Regions from separate parts of the Nocardioides hankookensis genome, predicted to be linked through region 1. Evidence: riboswitches for the same ligand, from Rfam matches in the RefSeq annotation. Region 1 holds a riboswitch; the other holds the start of a gene.
The links. A riboswitch is a leader RNA that binds a small molecule or an ion and turns the genes downstream of it on or off. The one in region 1 is predicted to bind cyclic di-AMP.

Region 1 (5,278 bases):
CCGCCGCCCTGCTGGCCGCCACAGTCGTCGTCGCGGCGGCGGTGCTCACCATCGAGGTCGGCGACCGCAGCGGGTCCGCGCTGACGATGGTCTTCCCGGTGCTCGTCGCGGCCTCCGTGGCCGTGCTGATCTCGCGTGGGGTCGCCTGGCTCCGCGGTCGACGGCTCGGGCGGACGAAGGCCGGCAGTGCCCGGTGGCTGGCCACCCGGCGTACCGGCCAGGTGATGCGAGAGGTCACCGCGCTGACCGCGGTCGTGGGGATCGCGCTGGGGCTCTTCGCCTACGCGCTGACCGTGCACCGCGGGATCGAGGAGGGGGTGGCCGACAAGACCGCCGCCCTGGCCGGCGCGTCGACGTCGATCGAGGTGGCCGAGGACTTCCGCGGCAAGAAGATGCGCGGCCTGGTGACCCCGCCCGCCGACGGGACCTCGATCGTGTGGCGGCGCTCGGTCGCGATCCTGCCCGACTTCGGCGACGAGCCCCTGATGTCGATCGAGCCGACCAGCTTCGAGGGCGTCGCCGACTGGGGCCGCTCGGGCGAGCTCGACGCCGGCCGCGACCTGCTGCCGCGCCTGGAGCGCACCGTGAAGGGCGGCAACCCGCGGGTCCTCCCGGTGATCCTCGCCGGCACCACCGACTCCGAGGTCGGCGACCAGGGCACCCTCGACTTCAACTCGGAGTTCCAGATCTCGTTCGAGGTCGTCGGCGTCGTGTCGGCGTTCCCCGGCTCGGAGACCGAGACCGGCAACTCGACGGTGGTCGCCAGCAGCCGCCGGCTCTTCCGGCTCGTCCTCAAGACCGTCAACCCCAAGCTGGAGGGCGCCTCCAGCAAGGACGCCGGCGCGTTCGAGTCGTGGGTGTGGTCCGACGGCTCGTCCGCCCAGCTGCGCCGCGACCTCCGCGCCGCCGGCGTCGCGAACGACGGCGACGTCGTGACCTCCGCCGAGGAGGCGATCTCCAACGGGCTGATCGCCTCGACCTGGGCCGCCGGCTACGTCCTCGCGCTCGGCGTCGTCATGCTCGTGCTGGCCCTGGCCGGCGCACTGGTCCTCGCGCTCCGGCTGGCCGACCGCGACACCGTCTCCGACGTGCTGCTGTCCCGGATGGGCTGGTCGTCGCGCGAGCTCGCCCGGTCGCGCTCCTGGGAGGTCGCGTACGCCGTCGCGACCGCCGTCCTCGCCGCGCTGGTCGCCGGCGCCGTCCTGGTGCTCGGCCCCACCATCATCGACGCGGCCGCGACCATCCCGCCGCTCACCCGCCCGCGTCCCGGCGTCGCGGACCTGGTCGTCCTGCTCGTCGTGCTGGTCGTGACGGTGCTGCTCGCCTGGCTCCTCGGCACCCGCCGCGCGAGCCGGCGCAATCCGGCGGAGGTGCTTCGTGGTGGTGGCTGAGACCGTGTCCGCTCCCGCCGTCAGCTGCGAGGACCTGGTCAAGGTCTTCCGGTCGGCGACCGGGGAGACCCATGCCCTGCGCGGCATCGGGCTCGAGGTGCACCCGGGCGCGTTGACCGTCGTCGCCGGGCCGTCCGGCTCGGGCAAGAGCAGCCTGCTGACGATGCTGGGCGCCCGCGACCGGCCGAGCGCCGGCACCCTGACCGTTCTGGGCAGCGACATCGGCGCCGCCTCGACCCGCGACCTGCGCCGGCTGCGGCGCAGCCGGATCGGGTTCGTGCCGCAGCGCTCCGCGCTCGCGGTCTTCCCGCACCTGCGCGCCGTCGACCAGCTCCGCCAGGTCTCGTCGTGGCGCGGCGCCGACGGCGACCCGGCCGAGGCCCTCACCGCGGTCGGCCTCGAGCACCGCGCCGACCACCTGCCGCTCGCGCTCTCCGGCGGCGAGCAGCAGCGCCTCGCCGTCGCGCTGGCCCTGGCCGGCCGACCCGCGCTGGTGGTCGCCGACGAGCCGACCGCCGAGCTCGACCACGCCAACGCCGACGTCGTCGTCGACGCACTGCTGGCCGCGGCCGCCGACGGCGTCGCGGTGGTGATCAGCAGCCACGACGAGCGGATCATGCACCGCGCCGACCGGCTGCTCCGACTGCGCCACGGCGTGCTCTCCAGCGAGACCACCCGCCGCGACACCACCGGCGTCATCGACGCGACCGGCCGGCTCCAGCTGCCCCCGGCCGTGCTCGACCTCTTCCCCTCGCGCCGCGTGATCGTCGAGGTCGACGCCGACGGCGTACGCCTGCGGGCGCCGGAGGGGGAGTCGTGACCGCGCTCGAGCTGGTCGGCGTCGCCCACGGGTACGGCGCGGGCGGGCGCCGCGTCGAGGTGCTCCACGACATCTCCGTGCGCGTCGAGCCGGGCGAGCTGGTCGCCCTGGCCGGCCCGTCGGGCTCCGGCAAGTCGACCGTCTGCCACCTCGCGGCGGGCATCGAGCACCCCGACCACGGCACCGCGACCCTCGACGGCCGCCCGACCGCGGAGATCGCCGACTGGTCGATGATCGCCGTGGTGCCGCAGCAGCACGGCCTGCTCGCGGGGCTGACCGTCGAGGACAACATCGTGCTGCCGGCCCACCGGGCCCGCGTCGACCCGGCCGAGCGGTTCGCCCGGCTGGCCGAGGACCTCGACCTGGTGGCGTTCGCGCGGCGCGGGGTCACCGACACCTCGCTCGGCGAGCAGCAGCGGGTCGCGGTGGCCCGGGCGCTGGTCCTCGACCCGCGGCTCGCGGTGCTCGACGAGCCGACCGGGCACCAGGACGACGACCACGTCGGCCAGGTGATCGGGGTCCTCGCGGACGCCGCCCGGGCCGGCTCGGCGGTGCTCGTGGCGACCCACGACCAGCGCGTCTGGGAGGTCGCGCACCGCGTCGTACGCCTCGAGGACGGGCGCGTCCTGGGCTGAACTACACGGCTCGAACTGTGTGATCTGCGTCCAGTTGGGCGACGATTTCACGCGGGGGATGTGGCCTGCGCCACGGAAACCGTCGTTTGTGGAATCGTGATCCGTACTTTCGCGTGGCTACCGTCGTTGACGATTGCACCAAGCACACCGGTCCCCGAGCACGCCGAGTCCTGCCCGCTCACGGTACCGGTCCGCCAGGTCGGACACTCGGACCGATCGACGATCTGAAACAGCACGGGCAGGAGTGGGGGATCCACCTTCGCGGCCACACGGCCGCTCGGGGTGAAGCCGCCGACTGGCGGCCGGGCACCTTCCTGCCCGAACCCGACAGCTAACCCCGCAGGCGTGGGAAGGAAACCACGCTATGTCTCTTGCCCTGCCCACAGCTCTGCCGACCCTGGCCCGCGCCTGCGGCCGGACCGGCGTCCGGGTCGCCCTCAGCGGCGCCCTCGCCGTCGGCCTGCTCACGTCGGCGCCGACCTCCGACGCGCACGCCGCCGTCGCCGCGACCCACGCGGCCGCCGCGAAGCACCCGAAGCCGAAGCACCACCGGCCCAAGCACTCCAAGGTCTTCCGCGCGATGACCACCGCGGTCGCCCAGAAGGGCGACCCCTACGCGTACGGCGCGGCCGGCCCGAACCGGTTCGACTGCTCCGGCCTGACCTACTACAGCTTCCGCCGCGCCGGCATCCACGGCATCCCGCGGACCTCCTCGGCGCAGGCCCACTTCGCGCGGCACATCTCGCGCAGCGCCATGAAGCGCGGCGACCTGATGTTCTTCACCGACGGTGGCGGCGTCTACCACGTCGGCGTGTACGCCGGCTGGAAGCACGGTCGCCGGCTCGTGCTGCACGCGCCGTACTCCGGCACCCGGGTGCGCACCGACCCCGTGTGGACCAACAGCTGGTTCCCGGGCACCCTGCGCGGGCGCTGAGGCACCGCCGCTGAGCGGGAGCGGGATCAGCTGAACTTGAAGGAGGCGAGCCCCTCCGCGATCAGCTGCTCCCGCTCGGCCGCTGGGATCTTCGGGTCCAGGGCGTAGCGGATCGTGGTCTCATAGCCGTTGTCCCGGACGGCGAAGACGTCCTCCACGGCATACCGGTCCCTCTTGCCGGAGATGTGGTAGAAGGTGACGCCGTCGATCTCCTGGTCGGGCAGGCGCTTGTACCCCTTCTTCTCGTACGAGTCCTTCACGGCGTCGTACATGAGGTCCAGCGGCAACGTCGGGCCGGCGTACTCCAGGGCCATGAGGGTGACGCTGCTGGTGAAGTCGGGCGACGAGGCGTCGACGGAGAAGTCGACGATCTTCTTCGTCCTCTTGTAGCCCTCCGGGGCGTTCATCGTCGCGTTCGGCATCTTCAGCTGCGGCCCGGTGGCCGGCGCCACGCTCGGTGACGCGTCGTCGGACGGCGACGCGGACGTGCTGTCGCCGGAGGACGACGCCGAGGGCGACGTGGTGGGGTCGGCCTTCGTGCCGGGGTCGTCGTCGTTGCACCCGGCGAGCGCGAGGGTGAGGCCGAGGACGGCGATGGCGACGACAGCACGGGGGCGGGACACGGTGCCTCCTGGTGGTCCGAGAACGTCGTGGTCACCCTTCCCCGCGCGGGCGCGCGATGAAACCGGACGAGCAGCAGGGCCGGGGAGGTTTTGTCGCCGCGCCAACGGGGGAGGTGGGGCTACGAGGGCGCTACGGCGCGAACGGACTCTTTCTTCGGGGGAAGCGCTGAGATGACGACGGGACCACTGGACATCCTGACGATGCTGGGGCTGCCAGAAGCCCTGGTGAACTCGTGCAGGGACATCCTCGAGACACATGCCGGTGAGATCCACCAGGCCGGACCGACCACGATCAACGGGGTCTTCGGCGGCTCGGACGCCGGCTCCGACCTCGACAACCAGGTCAGCATCGCGCACCAGCACGTGAAGGATGCGCTGGAGGAGATGGTCGAGGGCCTGCGGGGCTACGCGACGAACCTCAACGAGTTCTCGCGGCACCTCAACGACACCGACCTCCAGGCCGCGGCCGACCTGACGCCGAGCCGCAAGAACGAGCTCGCGGACGCCGCGTCCCACCTCAACTCGCACAACTTCCACGGTGACCGCTCGGGAGGTGAGGGCTGATGGTGCGCGGACCCCAGGCCGAGCGCCTGACCAAGGCCGTCACCGGCGGCAACCCGGGCGCGGTGAACGGCGCCGCCACGGAGTGGCAGAAGTGCAGTGACGTGCTCACCGGGGTGGGCGACTACCTCAGGAACGCGGCCGGCACCGTCAAGTGGGCGATCGGTGGCGAGACCGGCCCGGCCGTCGACGCCGCCTTCCAGAAGTCCGCCGACGCGATGGAGGCCAAGGCGCAGGTCCTGCTCAAGGGCCACCACGCCCTCCGCCACGCCGGCGACGCGATCCAGACCGCGATCGACCACGAGGCGAAGCTC
Region 2 (5,278 bases), on a different contig from region 1:
GGGCTCGTGGTCGCCGCGGCACTCGTGCTGGCCGGGCTGCTGGTCACCAGCGTCGCCTGGCTGCGCCTGCTCGCCGGCTACGGCCACCGGATGCCGCCGGGGGAGGGCCAGCGGGTCTTCTTCGTGGGCCAGCTCGGCAAGTACATCCCCGGCTCCGTCTGGTCGATGGGCGCGCACGCCGACCTGGCCCGCGGCTTCGACGTGCCGATGCGGGTCACGGTCGGCACCTCCCTGATGTTCCTCTGGCTCAACCTCGCCACCTCCGGCCTGGTCGCCGGCATGCTCGCCGTCTCCGGCTGGTGGACGCCCGGGCTGCCGACGTGGCTGGTCGTCCTCGGGCTCGTCGGCTGCGTCGTCGGCCTCACGCCCCCGGTCGTCGAGCGGGTCGGCTCCCGGCTGGCGGGCGGCTCCGGCCACCTGCGCCTCTCGCCCGGCGCCGTCGGCGTCCTCGTCGGGCTGATGGCGGTCACCTGGACCTGCTACGCCGCCGCGATGATCGCGCTCGCCCCGAGCCCGTCGGTGGACCTCTTCCCGGTCGCCGCCGGGGCGTTCACGACGGCGTACGCCGTGGGCGTGCTGGTCGTGCTCGCCCCCGCGGGCATCGGTGCCCGCGAGGTCACCCTGGTCGCGCTGCTCGCGCCGGTCACCGGCGTCACCACGGCCACGGCGCTGGCGCTGCTGACCCGCGCGCTGCTCACCGGCGGCGACCTGCTCCTGGCCTTCCTCGCGTGGGCAGTCGTGCGCGCGACACGCCGGAGGGCCGTCGTGCCGGACCCCACTGTCGGTGGCGGCTGGGAGCGTTCCTGACATGAGCACGAGAATCGACTGCGACACCTGCGAGGTGCGCGGGCTGCACTGCCACGACTGCGTGGTCACGGTGCTGCTGGGCCCACCCCCCGAGCTGACCTTCGACGACGACGAGCAGCGCGCGCTCGACGTCCTGGCCGAGAGCGGGCTGGTCCCGCCGCTGCGACTGGTGCGGCCGGTGGACCCGCCGCACATGGAGTCCGCCTGAGTGACTGGTGGGGCGGATGTGACCTGTGTGACAGGTGGCCACCCGATTCGGCAGGGCCGCGCACAAACTCCTTGCAAATTTACGGCGCGTTGCCGATGGAGAGTTTGGCGACAGTGGGGGCGCAGACTAACCTCAGTCGCTCAGGTGGCCGAGGACGTGCATCACTCAGGTGCGCGCGGCCACCGCGCTGAGTCCGGGCCCGTCGACCTGTCGGAGGCCCGGAGCCGGGGAACCATCGGTAGCGGGCCCGCCCGCTGCCAGGGGTGAATCCCTGTGACGGCGGTGGCACTCGGGCCACCTCGGAGCGGGGTAGGGCAAATGTCGTGCCCGAATCCGTCAGCTCACCCGGTAGGCGTACGACGTCACAAGGAGAACGCCCGCCCGTGCAGAAGAGCCGCAAGCGACTCATCACGATGCTGTCGGGTGGCGCCATGATCGCCGCTGTCGGCTTCATGCCGACCACGCCCGCCCAGGCCGAGCCCAGCATCGACGACGTCCAGAAGCGCGTCGACAAGCTCTACCACGAGGCGGAGCAGGCGCAGGAGCGCTACAACGACGCCAAGCTCGAGCTCAAGGACCTCCAGGGTGACCTGGACTCCCTGAAGGCCGACCAGGACCGCCAGGACGACGCCTTCGAGGAGGTCCGCGGCCAGGTCCAGGACTCGGTCGTGCGGCAGTACGAGGGGCAGAGCCTCTCCACCGTCGGCCAGGTCGCCCTGTCCGACGACCCCCAGTCCTTCCTCGCGCAGCTCTCGACGATGTCGGCGTTCAACGACCTCCAGTCGCAGCTGTTCGACAAGTACGCCACCGAGGCGCAGGCGCTGAGCATCCGCCAGAGCGCCACCGAGAAGCGCGCCGCCGACGTCGCTGAGACCGAGAAGGTCCTGGCGAAGGAGAAGTCGGTCGTCGACGACAAGCTCGCCGAGGCGCAGGCCGTGCTCGGCGACCTCAAGGAGAAGGAGCGCGAGGAGATGCTCTCGCGCGGCGTCGTGCGGCTCCCGTCCGACGTCCCGGTCTCCGGTCGTGCCGCCGCCGCGGTCCAGTACGCGCTCGCCCAGGTCGGCAAGAGCTACGTGTACGGCGCCGCCGGCCCGAGCGCCTTCGACTGCTCCGGCCTGACGATGATGGCCTGGGCCCAGGCGGGCGTCGGCCTGCCGCACTCCTCGAGCGCGCAGTACAGCACCGGCCCGCACATCGCGGAGTCCGACCTGCAGCCCGGCGACCTGGTCTTCTACTACAGCCCGATCAGCCACGTCGGCATGTACATCGGCAACGGCATGATCGTGAACGCCGAGAACCCGAGCTCGGGTGTTCGCGTCACGAGCCTGCACGCCATGCCGTACGTCGGTGCGGTGCGCCCCGGCTAGGAGCCACCCGGCAGAATGCCGGGGTGAGCGTCACGCCAGATCAGCCTCGAGAGGCCGGTCGCCCGCGTTGGTGGGTGGCCGGCCTCTCGCTGTGCCTGCTGGTCGCCTCCGCCCTGCTCGCCTGGTCGCTCACCCACGACGACACGTACGTCGCGCCGGCGCCGCGCGCCGCCCGCCCCAGCGTCGAGCCGACGCTCGCGACCACGACGCTCGCGGCGTTCGAGACGGCAGTGCGTGAGCGCGACCAGGACGCCGCCCGCGCGCTGGCGCCGGCGGGCGACCCGGCCGCGGGCGACACGTTGGCGGCACTGGTCGCCAACGCGGACGCGCTGGACGTCGGCGACTTCACGTTGCGCTACGTCGACGACGACGGTGCGCCCACCTCCGACGGTGCCTGGGACGCCGCGGTCGACGCGACCTGGCGGTTCCGGGGCTTCGACACGGTCTCCGGCCGCGCCGAGGTGGACGTGCACCTGGTCGACGACGGCAACCGGGTCGCGCTGGCCGGGTTCGGCGGTGGCGGGCGGGTCTCGCCGGTCTGGCTGTCCGGGCCGGTGCAGGTACGGCGCACGCCCTCGACACTCGTGGTCGTCGCAGGCTCCTCCGACGTCGCCGACGACTACGCCGCGCGCGCCGAGGCGGCCGTGCCGGTCGTGCGCCGGGTGCTGCCGAGCTGGCGCCGCGGCCTGGTGGTCGAGGTGCCCGCGTCCGTGGACGCGCTCGAGGCCGCGCTGGGCGCGAAGGAGGGCGACTACGACCAGATCGCGGCGGTCACGACCTCGGCCGACGGCTCGAGCGCGCCGAGCTCGCCGGTGCACGTGTTCGTGAACCCCGACGTCTTCGGCAGCCTGCGACCGACCGGCGCCCAGGTGGTGATGAGCCACGAGACCACCCACGTCGCGACCGGCGCCTGGGACAGCCGCACGCCGTTGTGGCTGCTCGAGGGGTTCGCCGACTACGTGGCGCTGCGCGACGTGGACCTGCCGGTGGACCGGTCGGCCGCCCAGATCATCGCCGCCGTACGACGAAGCGGCGCGCCACGCCGGCTGCCCGACGAGGGGGCGTTCGGCACCCGGACGCCGCACCTCGGCGCGACGTACGAAAGCGCCTGGCTGGCGTGCCGCGAGATCGCGCAGGAGACCAGCGAGGCGGACCTGGTGGCGTTCTACCGGGCCGTCGACCGCGGGCAGCCCCTCCCGGCCGCGCTCGTCGCCGAGACCGGCCTGACCGTCGCGGAGCTGACCGCCGACTGGCGCAGCGAGCTGCAGGAGCTGGCCTCGTGACCGCGACGCCGGACCGCCGCGTCGCCCTGGTCGTCACCGCCGTCGGGGGCAGCGCGTTCGTGGTGCTCGCGATCCTGCTGGTGCCCTGGCACCCGGTGCCCGGCGGCACACCGGGCCCGGTGCCGGCCGCGTCGGTCTTCACCGCCGAGCAGATCGCCCGCGCCGAGGACTACTCGCGCTGGGCACGGGTCTGGAGCTGGAGCTCGCTCGCGGTCTCGCTCGTCGTGTCCTGCGTCCTCGGCTTCAGCCGGTGGGGTCCACGGCTGGTCGGGCGGCTGCCCGGCTGGTGGTGGGTGCGGGTCGTGCTCGCGGTCGCGGCCGTGGTGGTCGTCGGCCGGGTCATCACGCTGCCCTTCGCGGTGCTGATGCGCCGCCACGTCCTCGACTACGGGCTGAGCGAGCAGGGCTGGGGCGGCTTCGCCGCCGACCTGGTGCGCACCGAGGCGGTGCAGGTCTTCGCGACCTCGGTCCTGCTGGTCGTGCTGATCGGCTGCGCACGCCGGTGGGAGCGGGCCTGGCCTGCCGTCGCCGCGGCCCTGGCCGGCGCGCTCGTCGTGCTCGGCTCGTTCGTCTACCCGGTGCTGGTCGAGCCGATCTTCAACGACTTCACGTCGCTGCCGGACGGGCCGCTGCGCACCCAGGTGCTGGCCCTGGCCGACCAGGAGGGCGTCCCGGTCGACGACGTCCTGGTGGCCGACGCCTCGCGGCGTACGACGACCCTGAACGCCTACGTGTCGGGCTTCGGCAGCACCCGCCGGGTCGTGCTCTACGACAACCTGGTCAACGACGTGCCGCGCGACGAGACGCTCTCGGTGGTCGCGCACGAGCTCGCCCACGCGAAGCACGACGACCCGCGCACCGGCACCCTGATCGGCGCCGCGGGAGCGGTCTTCGGGGTCGGCCTGCTCGCGCTCCTCGTGGGCGCGCTCGCCGGACGCGGGCGCCCGCCGATGCGCGACCCCGCCGTCGTACCCCTGGTGCTCGCCCTGGTCGCGATCGGGACGCTGCTCTCCTCGCCGATCCAGAACGCGATCAGCCGGCAGATCGAGACCCGGGCCGACGTCGACGCGCTCCTGGTCACCCGGGACGCCCGCGCGTTCGAGGCCGTGCAGCGCGAGCTCGCGCTGCGCTCGCTCGCGGACCCGACCCCGCCGGCCGTGTCCCAGTTCTGGTTCGGCTCGCACCCGATCGGGCTGACCCGGATCGCGATCGCCCGCCAGCTCGACGATCGCGGGTACTGAGCCGATCCGACAGCAGGACGTTCGGCGGACCCGTATGGCCCGAACGGACTACTCCGGTCGAGACCATCACCCGATCCCGCTCAACCACGGGGCGGACGAGGATTCCTGTCATCGGGGCAAGCCCCGGACCGGCAGAACCGGTACCCCCACCGGCCCGGTGCGAACTTGAAGGGATTCACCATGGAGCACCTGCGCAACCTCCTCCACACCTCCCGCGCCGAGCGCGACGAGGCCGGCGCCTCCGCCGTCGAGTACGGCCTGCTCGTGGCCGGCATCGCGGCCCTCATCGTGGCCGTCGTCTTCATCTTCGGCGGCATGATCAGCGACACGTTCCAGGACACCTGTGACTCGATCTCGGGTGAGCAGGCCGCT

Region 2: it holds a riboswitch for cyclic di-AMP, as region 1 does, so the genes downstream of both, ACFPYL_RS10670 (C40 family peptidase) here and ACFPYL_RS22460 (C40 family peptidase) in region 1, are expected to answer to the same signal.

What each region holds. Positions count from the first base shown of each region.
Region 1 is NZ_JBHSRJ010000009.1:590,139-595,416, reverse strand. Features, by position in the region: gene ACFPYL_RS22475 (hypothetical protein) at 1-1,391, shown strand, start outside; gene ACFPYL_RS22470 (ABC transporter ATP-binding protein) at 1,384-2,211, shown strand; gene ACFPYL_RS22465 (ABC transporter ATP-binding protein) at 2,208-2,846, shown strand; cyclic di-AMP (ydaO/yuaA leader) riboswitch at 3,061-3,204, shown strand; gene ACFPYL_RS22460 (C40 family peptidase) at 3,211-3,780, shown strand; gene ACFPYL_RS22455 (hypothetical protein) at 3,807-4,403, opposite strand; gene ACFPYL_RS22450 (hypothetical protein) at 4,575-4,967, shown strand; gene ACFPYL_RS22445 (hypothetical protein) at 4,967-5,278, shown strand, end outside.
Region 2 is NZ_JBHSRJ010000004.1:877,780-883,057, forward strand. Features, by position in the region: gene ACFPYL_RS10660 (lysylphosphatidylglycerol synthase domain-containing protein) at 1-807, shown strand, start outside; gene ACFPYL_RS10665 (hypothetical protein) at 809-1,015, shown strand; cyclic di-AMP (ydaO/yuaA leader) riboswitch at 1,201-1,372, shown strand; gene ACFPYL_RS10670 (C40 family peptidase) at 1,399-2,382, shown strand; gene ACFPYL_RS10675 (hypothetical protein) at 2,406-3,665, shown strand; gene ACFPYL_RS10680 (M48 family metalloprotease) at 3,662-4,906, shown strand; gene ACFPYL_RS10685 (Flp family type IVb pilin) at 5,087-5,278, shown strand, end outside.